Regions from separate parts of the Paenibacillus sp. JMULE4 genome, predicted to be linked through region 3. Evidence: riboswitches for the same ligand, from Rfam matches in the RefSeq annotation. Region 3 holds a riboswitch; each other region holds the start of a gene.

What was found. A riboswitch is a leader RNA that binds a small molecule or an ion and turns the genes downstream of it on or off. The one in region 3 is predicted to bind cyclic di-AMP.
Region 1: it holds a riboswitch for cyclic di-AMP, as region 3 does, so the genes downstream of both, EXW96_RS05405 (TrkH family potassium uptake protein) here and EXW96_RS03420 (amino acid permease) in region 3, are expected to answer to the same signal.
Region 2: it holds a riboswitch for cyclic di-AMP, as region 3 does, so the genes downstream of both, EXW96_RS11080 (CAP domain-containing protein) here and EXW96_RS03420 (amino acid permease) in region 3, are expected to answer to the same signal.

Annotation. Positions count from the first base shown of each region.
Region 1 covers NZ_SGWF01000011.1:23,066-28,396, forward strand. The annotation lists gene EXW96_RS28265 (CPBP family intramembrane glutamic endopeptidase) at 1-477, opposite strand, end outside; gene EXW96_RS27295 (hypothetical protein) at 429-803, opposite strand; cyclic di-AMP (ydaO/yuaA leader) riboswitch at 1,032-1,170, shown strand; gene EXW96_RS05405 (TrkH family potassium uptake protein) at 1,235-2,587, shown strand; gene EXW96_RS05410 (potassium channel family protein) at 2,601-3,263, shown strand; gene EXW96_RS05415 (TrkH family potassium uptake protein) at 3,337-4,668, shown strand; gene EXW96_RS05420 (LysR family transcriptional regulator) at 4,705-5,331, opposite strand, start outside.
Region 2 covers NZ_SGWF01000012.1:302,180-307,510, reverse strand. The annotation lists gene EXW96_RS11090 (YcdB/YcdC domain-containing protein) at 1-2,061, shown strand, start outside; gene EXW96_RS11085 (ATP-dependent DNA helicase) at 2,208-4,163, shown strand; cyclic di-AMP (ydaO/yuaA leader) riboswitch at 4,243-4,378, shown strand; gene EXW96_RS11080 (CAP domain-containing protein) at 4,384-5,115, shown strand; partial or broken gene EXW96_RS11075 (sulfatase) at 5,197-5,331, shown strand, end outside.
Region 3 covers NZ_SGWF01000010.1:246,660-251,990, reverse strand. The annotation lists gene EXW96_RS03435 (LysR family transcriptional regulator) at 1-594, shown strand, start outside; gene EXW96_RS03430 (ABC transporter substrate-binding protein) at 680-1,774, opposite strand; gene EXW96_RS03425 (DUF445 domain-containing protein) at 1,964-3,202, opposite strand; partial or broken gene EXW96_RS03420 (amino acid permease) at 3,220-3,615, opposite strand; cyclic di-AMP (ydaO/yuaA leader) riboswitch at 3,768-3,935, opposite strand; gene EXW96_RS03415 (cysteine hydrolase family protein) at 4,249-5,007, shown strand; gene EXW96_RS03410 (glycosyltransferase family 4 protein) at 5,128-5,331, shown strand, end outside.

The DNA.
Region 1 (5,331 bases), on a different contig from region 3:
CGCATAGCGGATGTCACGCCGCCGCCGCACAACAAGGATCAGCGCCGCGAGTGTCATCACAAGCGAGATTCCGATACTGATCCGCGTCATTAAAGCGGAACGGCGATCCTGCGCTTCCTGCCAGGCCATGAACGCATCCGGAACCGTAAATACCGGCTCAAACGCAGTGACCCGGCTGCCGGACACTTTCAGGTGAAGCTCCAGCGGGGCTTCGCCTATTCGCTCCGTCTTGCTACGGAAGATGAGACTTCCGTTCCCGGCCCGCCCGGATTCGCCCGTCAATGCAAATTCCGCGGGGTCATAGCCCATCTCCCGAATGGCGGTATTCGCCGTCTTCAGGAGGCCGGCATCCGGAGAGCTTACGGATTCGCTTCTGGCGGTTGCGGTCCGGCTCATCGAGAATCCGAATATGGCCAAGGTTTTATAATTCACCGCCACATAGTACGTTGCGCCCTTTTCGATGTCGTTAATCTCCACCTCAAAATATTCGAGGGGAAATCGTCCTTCATATTTTTCTTGTATTGATCGTATAGCTGCTCCTTTAGCAAATAGCCGTTTCTTACCGGGTAAGATTGGTACAAGGTATGGGCTTGTGCGCCTGGTCCTATCGCAAAGCGGTTGCGGACAAAGCTCATCGCAGCATTCGCCGCTTGCTGCTTTGTAACGACGGGAAGGTCTTCGGCATCGTCTTTAGGGAGGCGAGTCTTGTCCAAATAGGCGGAGGCAAACGTAACGCCCAGGTACAGCATCAGGCCAAGGACGGCCAGAAGCAGCAGTGGAGGTTCGAATCGTCGTTTCGGCATGAAATGCTCCTTAGCAGATATGGGATAATAACAGTCTATTCTTTTAAGGTAGCATACATTCCATAAGCAAATCCAATGATAACAAGAGCTACGCGAGGCAATATTCAGCAAAGCGAAGCGCCACACCTATAAAAACGCTTACATATGTCGTAATTTTGCGAAATCCGGTGCATTCAGGTGAAACAAGGCTTTGTACTTCAATGAAAAGAGGATTATAATTCATATCAATTGAACAGCGAGCCGAATTTCTAAAGGAAAACGGGGGAACCATGAGTTTAGGGGTGAATTCAGCGGATACAATCCGCTGATAGGGTGCCTGTACATCCGAATCCGACAGCTAACCTCGTAGGCTTGAATTACAGGAACCTTAAATTGACATTGGGTTTCCAGTGTCTTTTTTGTTGCCTGAAACGTCAAATAGGGGTGCATTCATGAAAACCATTGCCAGGAAAGTCGAGCTCACGCCTCCGCAAATTTTGGTCATCGGTTTTGCTGTTATGATCTTGATCGGCTCCATGCTGTTGTCGCTTCCCGCGGCCTCGGCCAGCGGTGTACCGATGCGTTTCCTGGATGCTTTATTCACGGCGACATCGGCAGCCTGTGTAACCGGACTTGTCGTTGTGGATACGGGCACTTATTTTACCCTGTTCGGCCAGATGGTTATCATGCTATTGATCCAGGTCGGCGGGCTCGGGTTTATGACCATGGCTACCTTATTCGCATTTGCCCTGAAAAAGCGCATCTCACTTAAAGAAAAGCTTATTTTGCAAGAAGCACTGAACCAGAACAGTCTTGAAGGCATTGTGCGGTTAATCCGTAAGGTGATGATTTATTCGCTCACGATTGAGTTTACGGCTGCCGTTATTTTCGCTGTTCGATGGTCGGTTGATTTGGGTCCCGGTAAAGCGGCTTATTATGGTATTTTTCATGCCGTCTCCTTCTTCAACAATGCCGGTTTCGATATTTTCGGGCCGGTAACGGGAAAATTCAGCAGCTTGACGGCTTATGCAGCTGATCCGGTGATCAACGCGGTTTCGATGGGACTCATCATTTTGGGTGGAATCGGTTTCGTCGTTCTGTCGGACCTCATGGATTATAGAAGGAACCAAAAGCTGACGCTTCATACCAAAGTGGTGCTAAGCGCTACCGGTTTTTTGATCGGAATCGGGGCGTTGATTATATTTATCTTCGAATTTACGAATTCCAGAACGCTTGGACCGCTCGACTGGTCCGGCAAAATACTTGCCTCACTGTTTCAATCCGTTACACCGCGGACAGCTGGAGCCAATACGCTTGATATTGCCGGGCTTAGGCAGGCGACGCAGTTTTTTATCATCATTCTGATGTTCATCGGTGCTTCTCCCGGCTCTACAGGCGGAGGGATCAAAACGACGACCTTTACCACGCTGGTCGGCGCGATGATCGCGATGGTCCGCGGGAAGGAAGACATTGTACTCTTCCGTCACCGGTTAGGCAAAGAAAGGATTCTGAAGGCCGTTACGATTACGATGGTCGCTTTGGCGCTGGTCGTCACGATCACGATGATTCTTTCTACAACGGAGGATCATGCGTTCCTGATGATTTTGTTTGAAGTGACATCGGCCTTTGGCACGGTTGGCTTGTCGATGGGGTTAACACCGGATTTGTCGGATCTCGGCAAGATCCTTATCGCGTTTACTATGTTTACCGGACGTCTGGGTCCGCTGACATTGGCTTATGCACTGGGTCCGAAGGCGGAGAAGGAATTGTACAGATATCCGGAAGGCAAAATTACGATTGGTTAGGGGAAACGAATGGATGAAAAACACTCAATACGCAGTCATTGGATTAGGACGATTCGGTTCAAGTCTTGCCGAGGAGCTTCTGAAACTGGGCTATGAGGTGCTTGGCATCGATGTGGACGAAGAAGCGGTGGAGGAGATGAGCGACAAGCTGACGCACGTGGTGGTAGCGGACTCGACGGAAGAAGAGGTGATCCGATCGCTGGGCATCCGGAATTTCGATTGCGTGGTGGTGGCGATCGGCAACGATATTCAAGCGAGCATTCTTACTGCGATTCTATTAAAGGACATTGGGGTCAAAACGGTCGTAGCCAAAGCGCTGTCCGAGCTTCACGGCAAAGTGCTGAACAAAATCGGGGTTGACCGGGTCATTTATCCCGAACGGGATATGGGGATACGCGTAGCGCATCAACTCGTTTCTCCCAATTTGCTTGATTATATTGAACTGTCCAATGACTACACCATTGCGGAGCTGGCCGTACCCAAAAGGCTTGCCGGGCGGACGCTGAAGGAGCTTGATCCCAGGGCGCGTTACGGATGCAGTGTCGTGGCGATCAATAGAAAGAACGGTGTCATCATTGCGCCTACAGCGGAAGATACTTTCGAAGAGCGCGACGTTATGGTCGTGATTGGAACAAACGAACAGATCGAAACATTCGAGAATGAAGTCATCCGCTAGCAGGCGGACGGAGCAGATTTGATGCTCCCGGGAGACGGAAAGGACGTGCCAAGGCTTGAAACCTGGATTGATTATGAGGCTGTCACCGCCGCAAATTTTGGTATATGGCTTCACTTTGATTATTATGATTGGCGCAGTCTTGCTTTCACTGCCGATTGCAACGGTCAGCGGGGAGTCCATGCCCTTCCTGGACGCTTTATTTACAGCTACTTCAGCGACATGCGTAACGGGACTCGTGCTGGTGGATACAGGCACGTATTTTTCCGCGTTCGGGCAGCTTGTCCTTATCCTGCTGATTCAGATTGGCGGACTCGGCTTCATGACGATGGCCGCTTTGATCGCTCTTGTGTTCAAGCGGAAGATTTCGCTCAAAGAACGTCTGGTGCTGCAGACGGCAATGAATCAGGGCAGCATGGAAGGGATCGTCCGGTTAATACGCAAGGTTCTTTTATATTCTTTAACGATTGAGTTTGCAGCGGCGGTGATTTTTTCGGTCCGTTGGTCGTTCGAGATGGAACCCGGCCAGGCGATTTATTACGGCATTTTCCATGCCATTTCATTCTTTAATAATGCAGGTTTCGATTTATTCGGCGCGATCCATAAGCCATTCGGCAGCATGTCTCATCTGGCTTACGATTGGATTGTCAATTTGGTGGCGATCATTCTGATCGTGCTTGGCGGAATCGGCTTTATTGTCATTGCGGATCTGCTGGAATATCATAAAACCCGAAAGCTCTCGCTTCACTCAAAAGTCGTACTGAGCACTACAGGGGCACTCACCGTTATCGGCTTTGTGATTCTGCTGATCTTTGAATTTACGAATCACAAAACGTTCGGAGCATTAAACGGTTCCGGTAAACTGCTGGCTTCGCTGCTGCATTCCGTGACCCCCCGTTCCGCAGGGGTTACCACGGTGGACGTCTCCCAGATGAGACAAGCTTCGCAATTTTTTCTCATTATTCTTATGTTTATCGGCGCTTCTCCAGGTTCGGCGGGCGGCGGAATCAAAACGACGACCTTCGCCATCCTGGTCGGGGCGCTGGTTGCGATGGTTCGGGGAAAGGAAGACATTGTCATGTTTCGCTACCGGCTCGGAAAGGACCGGATTCTCAAAGCGATCACACTGACCATGTTCGCGATCTTTATGGTCGTTTTCATAACGATGCTGCTCTCTACGACGGAGGATCACGCCTTTTTGGTTATCCTGTTCGAAGTGACCTCCGCTTTCGGCACCGTGGGATTAAGCATGGGCCTAACCCCCCAGCTCACCGAATTCGGTAAAGTCGTTATCGCTCTGACGATGTTCACCGGGCGGCTTGGACCGATGACTTTGGCCTACGCGCTTGGAAAGAAAACGGATAAGGAGCTGTACCGTTACCCTGAAGGTAAAATCACCATCGGCTGAGGCGCTTGGCTCAAGGGGCAAGTGAACCCCAAAAGGCTAAACGCCCACCGTCCTGGCCTGTTGATAATGACGCACCGCCTGATCAATGAAAAGACCGATGGAAGTCTGGAGAACGGCATCATCTGTATACAGCAGAGAGGTCGTTCTTTTGGTTTGCTTCAGCTCCGGTATATAACGTACGGTCAATTGGTTGTCTTCCATTAAATTACGGCGGAGATAGGATTCGGGAAGCAAGGTGCCCGCATTACAGGTGGAAACCAGACGCGTGATGGCTTCGAACGAATCGATTTCCATCTTGACGTCGGGATGGACGGCATAGCGTTGGAAGATCTCGTCCATCAGGACACGGTACCAGGTGCCTCGCGAGAACAGGATCATCGGCAGCCCGTGAAGATCGTGAATCTTGAGCTCCGTCTTGCCGGTATAAGAATGACCGTCCGGCAAAACAAGGCACAGGTGGTCGTCGAACAAGGGAACACAGGTGAGGGACGGATCATCGATTTTGGAAGCGACGAGTCCGATGTCCACTTTTCTGTCTTTAACCAGCGGCACGATTTCATGGGTTTTGCCGGTGATCGCTTTAATATCGGTGTTCGGGTATTCCCTCATATACATCGTAATCAGGTCCGGAAGCGTAGACTGCAGCGTAGTCAAGCTTGCTCC
Region 2 (5,331 bases), on a different contig from region 3:
AACGTTTGGACCATCGGCTGGCAGATTACATTCGGCAACAGCAGCTACGGCTTCGACAGTAAAGTCGACTCGATCACCGGCGATCTTCTGCAAACCCATCTGCATTTCCCGACGGATGAGGGCAATGAAGCGTACTATCCGCCGAAGGTTTCCAAAGAAGAGGCGCTGGGGCTGGCCAAAGCATTTATTCAGAAAGCTTCACCGACCTTATCGCTTGACAGCCTGAAGCCCGTGGACCAGTCTCCATACACCAATCAGGCGCTTTTCGGTCCGGTGCAGTATGAATTTTCTTTTACCACTTTAGTTCATGGATTGGCCCATCCCGGGGGACATATTTCAGTAACGATCAACGGCAACGGAGAGGTCACAGGCTATTACCGGAACGTGGTTACTGCCGATTATCCATCTCCTGAGCCCGCCATCACCCCGGAAGAGGCCGCCAAGAAGTTCGTGCCCCTAAGGGATTTAACCCTGCAGTATGTCCCGGTGAATCAGCCGAATTTCAAGGGCAAGAGCTGGTTTCTCGGTTGGGTGCAGCCTTTTTATGCCGACTTAAGTATCGATGCACAAACCGGTGAATACATTAACTTCACGGGTGCAGTCGTTCAGCCTGAAAAGGTTCAATATAAAGACATTCAAAAGACGGATAAACTGTTTACCGTGACAACGGGCAAAGGCGAAAACCAATTATTGACAGGTGAGCAGGCGGCGGAGCTTGTCGAGCGAGTAGCGTCCATTCCGGGCAATCGCACGAGATCCACGCAGAGCCTTAATACATATTGGTCGGACGTGAATAAGAAGGTTTGGAATATTACCTGGATGGAAGCGGCGCCTGCCGGTCCTTATCCTTATAGCGGTCAAACAAACGCCGTGGTGGATGCGCGAACCGGACAAATTCTGGAGTTCCGCGTGGATCGTATGGCTCCCCCATGGACCAATCCAAAGCCGGATACGGAGAAGACAACGGCTGCAATCTCTCAGGCTGAAGCCGAAAAGAAGGCTTTGGCTCTGATTAACGAGTTGTATCCGAATGCGTCGGAAGAATTAAAATGGCTGTCCTCCGATCCGTATGCCGCACCGGCGGGAGATGAACAAACCTTTGGATTCCGATTCCAGCGATTCTATAAGGGGATCCCTGTCGGAGGGGATTCCGTGAGCATTATATTGGATGCCCAGGGCCAATTGAAGAGCTATCAGAGCACGCGTTCAGATCAATTGGAAGCGGGTACGGCTTCCCTTGCAGCGAATATAACGAAAGCTCAGGCTGAAGCCATCTTTTTGGAGGGCATATCACAGGAATTGCAGTACAAAAACTTTGGCGGTTTTTATACGGACAGTCAATACGTGGAGCCCGATATCAAGCTGGTCTATCAACAAACGTACAAAGACAGTGCGAAAAACGGTTATGTGATCGATGCGGCGAACGGCCGGTGGCGGGCTACCTTCGTCAATCCTGTGAGCACCGTTGAAAGCCCGGTGGAAATGCCTGTCGATATTGCGGGGCATTGGGCACAGAAAGATTTGGAGACGATGATCCGGCACAACATCTTATCCGCAGATTCAAGCGGCCAATTGCATCCTGATAAGACGATCACGTTAGGCGATTGGCTTCTTATGGTGTCTCAGGCGGTACATCCGCATTATGCGAATTCCTATTATGACAGAAATGCCAAGCCGGCGTTCGAAGATATCGACGAGCAGAGTCCTTACTATGCAGCCGCCCAGCTTTTTGTTCAGTTGAAGTGGCTTGATCCGAAGAAAACGCCGCAGCTTCGTCCGGAGGAAGCTCTAACGAAGGAAAAGCTGGCGGTTCTGCTGACTCAAATGATCAAGTACAATAAGCTTGCGGAACAACTGCAGCAGAATCCGCAGTTGAATTTCGAGGATTCGGAACTCATTGCCGAGAAAGGCGCCGTCTGGCTGATCACTCAGCTGGGTGTGCTCGATGGTTCCGTCCGGAAGTTCAATCCGCAGGGAGAAGTGACCAAAGCCCAAGCGGCAACCGCTCTGATGAGACTTGTTCATTTACAGGGCAAACTGGACCAGAAGATAGCCATGTAATGTCCTGATCCGGCAGTCCAAACCTTTTTTATAGGAGGTTTGGACTGTTTTTTTGTTGCATATCTGCCGGGACCGTGTGATAATATGGGGTTGTCATATGGAAGAAAAGTCTTCTCGATTTTGATTATCATGGAGGCAAAATCATAGTGGAGCGTTACCCTTTTACTTATGATCATTCTCAACCGTTCATCCGGCAGGCCGGCGAATGGATAGCTGATGTCTTTTACGATATTCTGCCGGAAGCAGGTTTCGAAGTCCGCGATGAACAGATTTATATGGCTTTCCAATTGGAACGGGCGTTTGCCGAGAAACAAACCATTTTTGCGGAGGCGGGAGTGGGGACGGGGAAAACGCTTGTTTATTTGTTATATGCGATTTGTTACGCCCGTTATATGCGAAAGCCGGCTGTGATCGCCTGTGCGGACGAGTCTTTAATTGAACAACTGGTCAAGCCGGAAGGGGATATCGTAAAGCTGGCGAAGCACCTGAGCCTGGCCGTTGACGCCAGGCTGGGGAAGTCTGCGGACCAGTATCTTTGTCTGGTCAAGCTGGACAAAGCGAGATTCAGGGACGAGGATGCGGAAATGTTCGAGCAATTATACGAAGAGCTGCCCGGGTTTGTTCATTCTCATGAAACCCTGCAATCGTTTTATGCTTACGGCGACCGGAAGCAATATCCGAATTTGAATGACGAGCAATGGAGCAAGATCAATTGGGATGCTTTCCAGGATTGCTTCGTATGCGACAAAAGGCACCGCTGCGGGCAAACGCTCTCCCGCGAGCATTACCGCCGATCTGCCGATTTGATCATTTGTTCGCACGATTTTTACATGGAGCATGTGTGGACGTATGAGAGCAGGAAGCGGGAAGGGCAGCTGCCGCTGCTGCCGGATCACTGTGCGGTCGTATTTGATGAAGGGCATTTGCTGGAATCTGCCGCGCAGAAGGCGCTGACCTATAAATTAAAGCATGACGTGTTTGAAGAACTGATTACCCGGCTGCTGCAGGGGGAAATACGCGAATCATTGGCTGTGCTCATTGACGAGGCGATTGCGCAAAGCGAGACGATGTTTGACTGGTTAAGGCGCCGGAGCAGAGAGATTCCCGGTTCGGACCGGAAGGAGCTTCTGCTCGACGATCGGCTGCTTCAGGAAATACACCGGTTCCGGACGGTGCTTGCAGCGATTGAAGAAGAGCTCGTGTTTGAAAGCGGTCTTCACACCTTGAATGAATATCAGCTCCGCATTGTCGAAGAGCATCTTGAAATGATGCAGAAAGCATTGAGTCTTTTCCAGCGATCGGAGTCATTGGTATGCTGGTTGACGGAAAGCGGGAGCGGAGCGGCTTTGGTGATCATGCCGAGAACCGTCAAGGAAGTGCTTCGGGAGCGGGTGTTTGGCTCGAGCATGCCTATCGTTTTTTCATCGGCCACATTATCCGTGGAGGGCTCCTTCCGTTATGTAGCGGAAAGTCTCGGGATCGAGCAATATTTGTCCTTTTCCGTTGACTCTCCATATGAATACGAACGGCAAATGGAAGCGATCGCGCCTCTTTGGTCTGCCGGCGGGACATTTTCGGAGAAAATGGAGGCCGCTGTCTCGCTGCTCGAACGAACGGAAGGAAGAGCGCTGCTGTTGTTTCCGGCGAAAGCCGAACTGCAGCGGTTTAAACGGGAGATTGCGTCGTATCCCGAACTCTTCGGGAAAATGCGCTTCTTGTTTGAAGGCGATCAGGAAATCAGCCATCTTATCGCTTCTTTTCAGCATGACGAAACGAGTGTTCTATGCGCCGTCAGCTTGTGGGAGGGACTCGACGTACCGGGGCCGTCCTTGTCCAATGTCATCATATGGTCGCTGCCTTTTCCGCCTCAAGATCCGGTCTTTATGGCCAAACGCAGCGCGGCGGAGTCTCCTTTTGAAGAGGTCGATCTGCCTTATATGCTGCTGAGGCTCCGGCAAGGGATGGGACGATTGATTCGCTCCCGTGAGGATCGGGGGATCGTGGCCATTCTATGTGCAGAGCTGCACAGGCAGCCCATGCTGCGGGCCCGCGTTGAAGCTGTGCTGCCGCCGGGGGTTTCTCTCAAAAATTCGCTAGCTTAGGGGACAGTTGGTAAACTTTGTGTCATGAAATCTCATTGTATCCGTGTTACAATGGTTTCCGTTCCTGTTTAGGAATGCGACATCAAAAAGGCCGAAGCTTAATTTGTAAGCGCGGGGGAACCCATATCCTTGGGGTGAAGCCACTATGGTGGCCGGGTGGTTGCTCTTTGACCCGAATCCGTCAGCTAACCTCGCAGGCCGTAAAAAGGAGAGGAATGCAGTGAAAGGTTTTAAGAAGTTGGTTTTGACAGGTGTTTTGGCACTTGGCCCGATCATTGGCGCCGGCGCGGTTTCAGCTGCTCCGTCGCACACGGTATCAAGCAACGATACCCTGTGGGCGATCTCCCAGAAATACGGTATCAGCCTGAAATCGCTTATTACGGTGAATCCGCAATTGTTTAACCCAAATCTAATATGGCCAGGAATTGTGCTTAATATTCCAGGTAAGTCAACGGGTATAGGTTCGGGTTACGGTTCAGGTTACGGTACAGGTTCAGGTTACGGTACAGGTTCAGGTAAAGGCTCGGGTTACGGTTCGGGTAACGGATCGCAGCAGGGAACAGGAACAGACAGCACGACACAGTCTTCTTATGCCAGCCAAGTGGTAAATTTGGTGAACCAGGAACGTGCCAAAGCCGGTTTAAGCCCGCTTGCCAGCGACAGTGCATTGACGAAGGTGGCTTTAGACAAGGCAAAGGACATGTATGAAAAAGGTTATTTTGACCATAATTCTCCTACCTATGGGTCTCCTTTTGATATGATGCGCTCTTATGGCATCCGTTATACCTACGCGGGTGAAAATATTGCCAAAGGGCAAAGAACACCGCAAGAGGTAATGGATTCATGGATGAACAGTCCGGGACACCGTCAAAACATTATGAGCCCGAACTTCAACAAAATCGGAGTGGCTTATTATAATGGCGTGTGGGTACAGATGTTTATCAAAAATTAATTCGGACTAAAAGAACAGACTGCTGAGAATGTCTCAGCAGTCCTTTTGTTTGCCATGATATTTTAATGCGACATAGCTTCTGCCGGATTAAAGACGGTATTGGTCAGTCCTTTTGCGGAACGGCATTCGTCCTGGACGTTTTATGCAGGCTTCAATGAAATCCATAATACCGGCAAATGCGGAATGGAATCGGCCGAGGAAGTGACGCCTGCCGTA
Region 3 (5,331 bases):
TGTTTGGGTTTGAACAAAATTATTACCAGCTTTTTTAGAACTTATCCGGGTATTGATTTTGAAATACATACGGCCAATACGGATGATTTGCTGAAGGGGTTACGCGAAAAAAAGGTCAATGTTGCTTTTATTAACTCGCCTTTTCCCAATCATTTTGAAATCGATTTCTTTCCCTTGATGAATGATCATATTGTAATGCTTATTTCCTCCCAACATCCGCTTGCCAATGAATCGTTTGTCGATCTGAGCGATTTATCACGAGAAAAGTTTTTGATGATAAAAACGAATGCCTGGTTTCGTAATACCTTGATTCATGCATGTAACGATGCAGGGTTCGAGCCTAATGTTATTTTTGATACCAACGATGTCGAGATCGTACGAAGTTTTGCGGAAGATGGCGTTGGGGTGGCGCTCATGGGATACCGCGTTGCCCGCTGCATGTCCAACCCTAACAATTCTATTGTGCCTATTAGACAAATGTTTGAACGACAAAGCGGTCTGGCCATTCCAAAATCCACACGGCCGCCTTTGGCTGCCAGTCTCTTCCGGGACTTTACCCTAAAGGAAATGAGCCGGACTTTAAATTCGTGGTGAGCGTGCTGCGGCCCGTCGAAATAAGTTTCACCATTGCCGGGGGACAACAGTCCCCGGCAATGTTCAATAGAGTAGACGTCGATTCTCATGGTTTATTTCCCACCAGCTTCAATGCTTCATCCAGCATTTCAGTGTTAATGATTTCCTTCGTATCCACGGCTTTGGTGATCAGCTTTTCCTTGGCATACCAGTCGATCTGCGTCTTGATATCGTCCACGTTCATCCTGCCGTCAGGGTCAATGAACGACAATGAGCCCATAATAAGATCTTCCTTCTGCCCCGTATATTTGGCCACGATCTTGATCACTTCGTCATAATTCCCTCCTTTTACCCTTTTGCCGTCTTTTTGAGTCAGCACTGCATCGTAATAGTAACGCGCTCCTTTGATATATGCCTTTAAAAAACGGATGCCCGCATCCTTGTTCGTCATGAATTTCGGCGAAAAGAATATTCCCGACGATTGATAGTCGATTTCATCCGCCACCCACGCAAGCACCCTGCCGTAGCCCTGATTGATCGCTATCGAAGCATAGGGCTCACTAAGGATGACGGCATCGGCGTTCTTGCCCCTTAAGGTTTCCATGACACCGCTAGTGGTGTTCATCGGCACCCACTGAACGTCCTTTGTGGTCAATCCATACTTCTCCAATACACGCCCCAGCATGTAATGGTTGGTACTGCCTATCGTAGTGACAGCGGCTTTTTTTCCCTTCAATTCCTCCACCGACCGGTAAGGAGAATCTTTATGCACGATGACTGCGGAGAAAGGGTAGCCCTTCTGTTCCCTTCCTTTGTCGGATACAATAGTCACTTTTTGTCCGGCCGCCATCATGTTGTACAAATCTGCGGTAAAACCGACCCCGCCTACGTCCAAATCGCCCGATACTACAGCCACATTGACGGCATTGGAGGATTCGAACCATTTCACATGAACTTCCAGGTTCTCTTCTTTAAAGAACCCTTTTTCCAAAGCGATAAACAGAGGCGAATTGCTTGTAAACTTAAGCATGCCCATGTTCAAAGAAACCGGTTCGGCTTTAGCCGGCTCTGGTTTGGCCGGTTCTGTCGAGGTTCCCTGGACTTCCTCCCTGTTCCCGCAACCGAAAAACATTGTCACTAGAAGCAAGAGAACAGCAACTGCCGATATGGACCCTTTTTTCACATGATAAACCTTACCCATACCACCACCCCCTAATGAAAGCGCTTTAATAAATTTACTGTAGCTTATGCTTGGGATCCATTCAATCGTTATTAACGATAGCGGTTATTGCTAACATCGATAAAAGGTGACAAAAAAAGCGCGGCGTATCGGACCATAGTTGCGCATCAGGAGTCTGACTCGTTCAATACGCCTGCCGCCGAAGATATTCTATAACTGGATCAGCGAAAGTACGATGCCAACCGCAAAACCGCACAGCGCTCCGTTCACCCGAATCCACTGCAGGTCCTTTCCGACTTTGTGTTCCAGCATGCGTACCAAGGCTACATCATCCATTTGATCCAAATTTTCTTTCACGAGTTGACCGATGCGATAATGATTCGCTTCCACCCATTCAATCAAGTAAGCTAACAAGCGATTTTCCCAAACGGCCATCGAATCCTGTTCGGGATTGAAATTGCGCACGATCCAGCGGTAAGCAGTAATTACCGCCCTGCTGCCCTTCAAACGGTCTTCCTCCAGCTTGTCCAGCCATTGATTGCGGATTTCACTCAAACGCTCATGCAGGAAGACAGCGCCGCGAGCTCCTTCCAATTGGTTTACGATCCATTCCTTCATATTCGCTACAAGCAACTCGTTATCCGCTAGTTGAGACAGTTGGATGCGGATTTCCTGAACAAGGGTCTTCCGGAAAGCATTATCTGTATGTTGGAGACCCCGAATTCCTGAAAGCATCAAGTTTTGGAGGAAGCTGCCAAGCTTTTCTTCATCCATGAAGCCGACAAATGCCTGTAAAGCAAACCCCGTTAAGCCCCCCGCTTTTACTTCGGAGAGCTTTTCGCTTGCGAACTTTCCCAACATCATCCCGGTATCCGGACGTTTCGCCCAGTCGGATGCTTTATGCAGGACGTAATTCAACGCCTTTTCGTCGAATCTGTTCTCGATCACCTTCGTCAGGATGGCATCGGCTGCAGATCCCACATCCGCTCTTCGGATCGCAGCGGCTATTTCCGACTGAAGATAAGGAATCGCTTTCTCGAGCGGCAACCGGTAAACCCATCGGATCAACAGATCCAATAGGCCTACCCGTACCTTCCGTTTGCCAAGCAGCTTAGCCAGAGAGGATGAAGCGAGCTGCAAAAGCTGGAGCTGCCGGAGTTTGTTTTCGATGCTTTGTTTGTTGAGCAGCTCATTTTCCAACGCCAAAATCAAGGATTGGATAATTTTGTCCCTATTCTTAAGGAGTAAGGATGTATGCGGCACCGGTATGCCGAAAGGATGACGGAAAAGAGCGGTCACGGCAAACCAATCCGCAATGCCGCCGACCAAACCGGCTTCAAAGCCGCCTTTCAACAGAGCAACCAAAGGAGTCTCCTGAAGAAATAAAGTGATTAAAAAGCCGCCGGTCATAAAGGCCAATGACAGTCCGGCCAAATATCTTGAGTTCATCTGCGGCCTCCTTCCGGTTATTTATGGAGATGGTAAGGCACTGTAGCGATCACGACGTCTTTATGATTGAATAAGTAAGCCCTTAACAGTAACCCGGTCTGATTATGGAGGAAATAATGCCACCAATGCCTGGTAATGAATTGCGGAATTAATATGGTAATATGATCCGTTTCCCATTTCTTCTCCATCCGTGCGATATCCTCATCGTCAAATCCGACATATACGGCGACAACATGATTGGTTAGAGACTTGGCATAGCTGAGCGAATTCATAACCACCCGGGTAATGCCGGCTACGGGAACGACGATCGTGCTGCCTTTTATCACTGGTTTTTCCTCATCCATGTCGATTCGCAGTTCGTCCGATATGTTCAGGTAGTTATTAAGGAGTTTTGTAAACAAGATCATCACAACAAAAAAACCCTTAAATCTCCAGGAAGAAACTTTACTTATGGTTTCCAAATGTGTTGTTAATCAATCATCCTCCAACCTATCCCGTTTTTAGACAACAAAAAAACACAGAGGCTTGAGCTCTGTGTTTGCCTATCAGCAGACAGCACGTTCAACTCCTCTCTCATACAACGCTTACGAGGTTAGCTGTCGGATTCGGGCTATGAGAGCAGCCCTACGTGCGGAATAAACATGTTCCTGCACGATTCACCCCATGGACATCCAAATATATGTCCTTATTGGTTCCCCCGTTTTCCTGTTTGGAAATTCAGCAAGGTGATATGTTCAATGGTTGAATCTTACACCTTACAGGACAACATTGCAAAGCAAGAAATCGGATAAAACCTTTGCTAGATATAAATTGCTTTGTAAATGAGACGCTTTTATAGATCGCTTTCTTTGTTTTACTTCAAATCTCATGGATTTTCTTTATATTTCAGGATTTTTGCGTTTGCGGGCTGTTGCGGATGCTTGAAAACCAATGGATTGGAGTTGTTTTCCCATTCCTTTTTGTTCCCAGCTGAATTTGAATAAGCCATGGAATAAAGCACATAATAGGGTGCGTATACCAAGTATACCCATGAAAGGGGAATCCTCATGAGAAAAATACTGCAGTGTTCCTTTGTGTTTTCGTTTCTTGTCTTTGTTGATCTTTATGGTGTTGCAGCAGCACAAACCGCACCATTTTCATCGCCGGGAATGCAGGTGGATCAAAGCCATACCGCTTTGGTGATCACAGATCCGCAAAATGACTTTTTAAGCCCGAAAGGTGCAGCATGGAATTTAGTGAAAGACAGCGTTGCTGAAAATCACACGATTGAGAACATTGAATTATTATTAAAAACAGCAAAAAAGAATAAGTTTAAAGTATTTGTGTCCCCTCATTACTATTATCCCTATGACCAAAAATGGTTATTTGGGGGTGCTATGGAACATGTGATGCACGATATCAAAATGTATCAGCGAAAAGGTCCATTATCGCTTGAAGGCTTTCAAGGTTCGGGTGCCGACTTTCTGGATAAATATAAGCCTTATCTAGAAGATGGACAAACCATTATCACCAGTCCGCATAAAATTTTCGGACCCGAAGCCAACGACTTGGTTTTGCAGCTGCGAAAACAGGGAATAACCCGCGTCATTCTTGCAGGTATGTCCGGAAATCTGTGCATTGAATCTCATATGCGCGAACTCATTGAACAAGGATTTGAAGTGGCCGTGGTTCACGATGCCACAGCTTCCGCAAAAATAAACGGCTTGGATGGGGATAAGGCTGCAAAAACCAATTTTCGCATGATTGCCAACGCTTCATGGTCAACCAGGGAGACTATAGAGAAAATGAAATCCATTCAAAGATAAGCCTCCAGTTTGGAGGCTGCCATATCCCGCAGCTAATTTAACTCCGAATTAATATTCCTCTGACAATGGATTGATAAATATGAGGTATTTTAAACCTATATCCAATTGTTGAGGAGGGGTATGATGCGAATTGCTTTATTCTCCGACACCTTTTGGCCCCAAATGAACGGGGTTGCATTGACGTTAAAAAGACTGGTCGAACATCTGGAAAAACGAAATATTTCACTCCGGATTTTTGTGCCCAAATGCACGGAGGAGGATTTTTTCACAAGCAATATCCTGTCTTTTAGCAGCCTCCCCTTCATCCTCTATCCGGAATGCCGG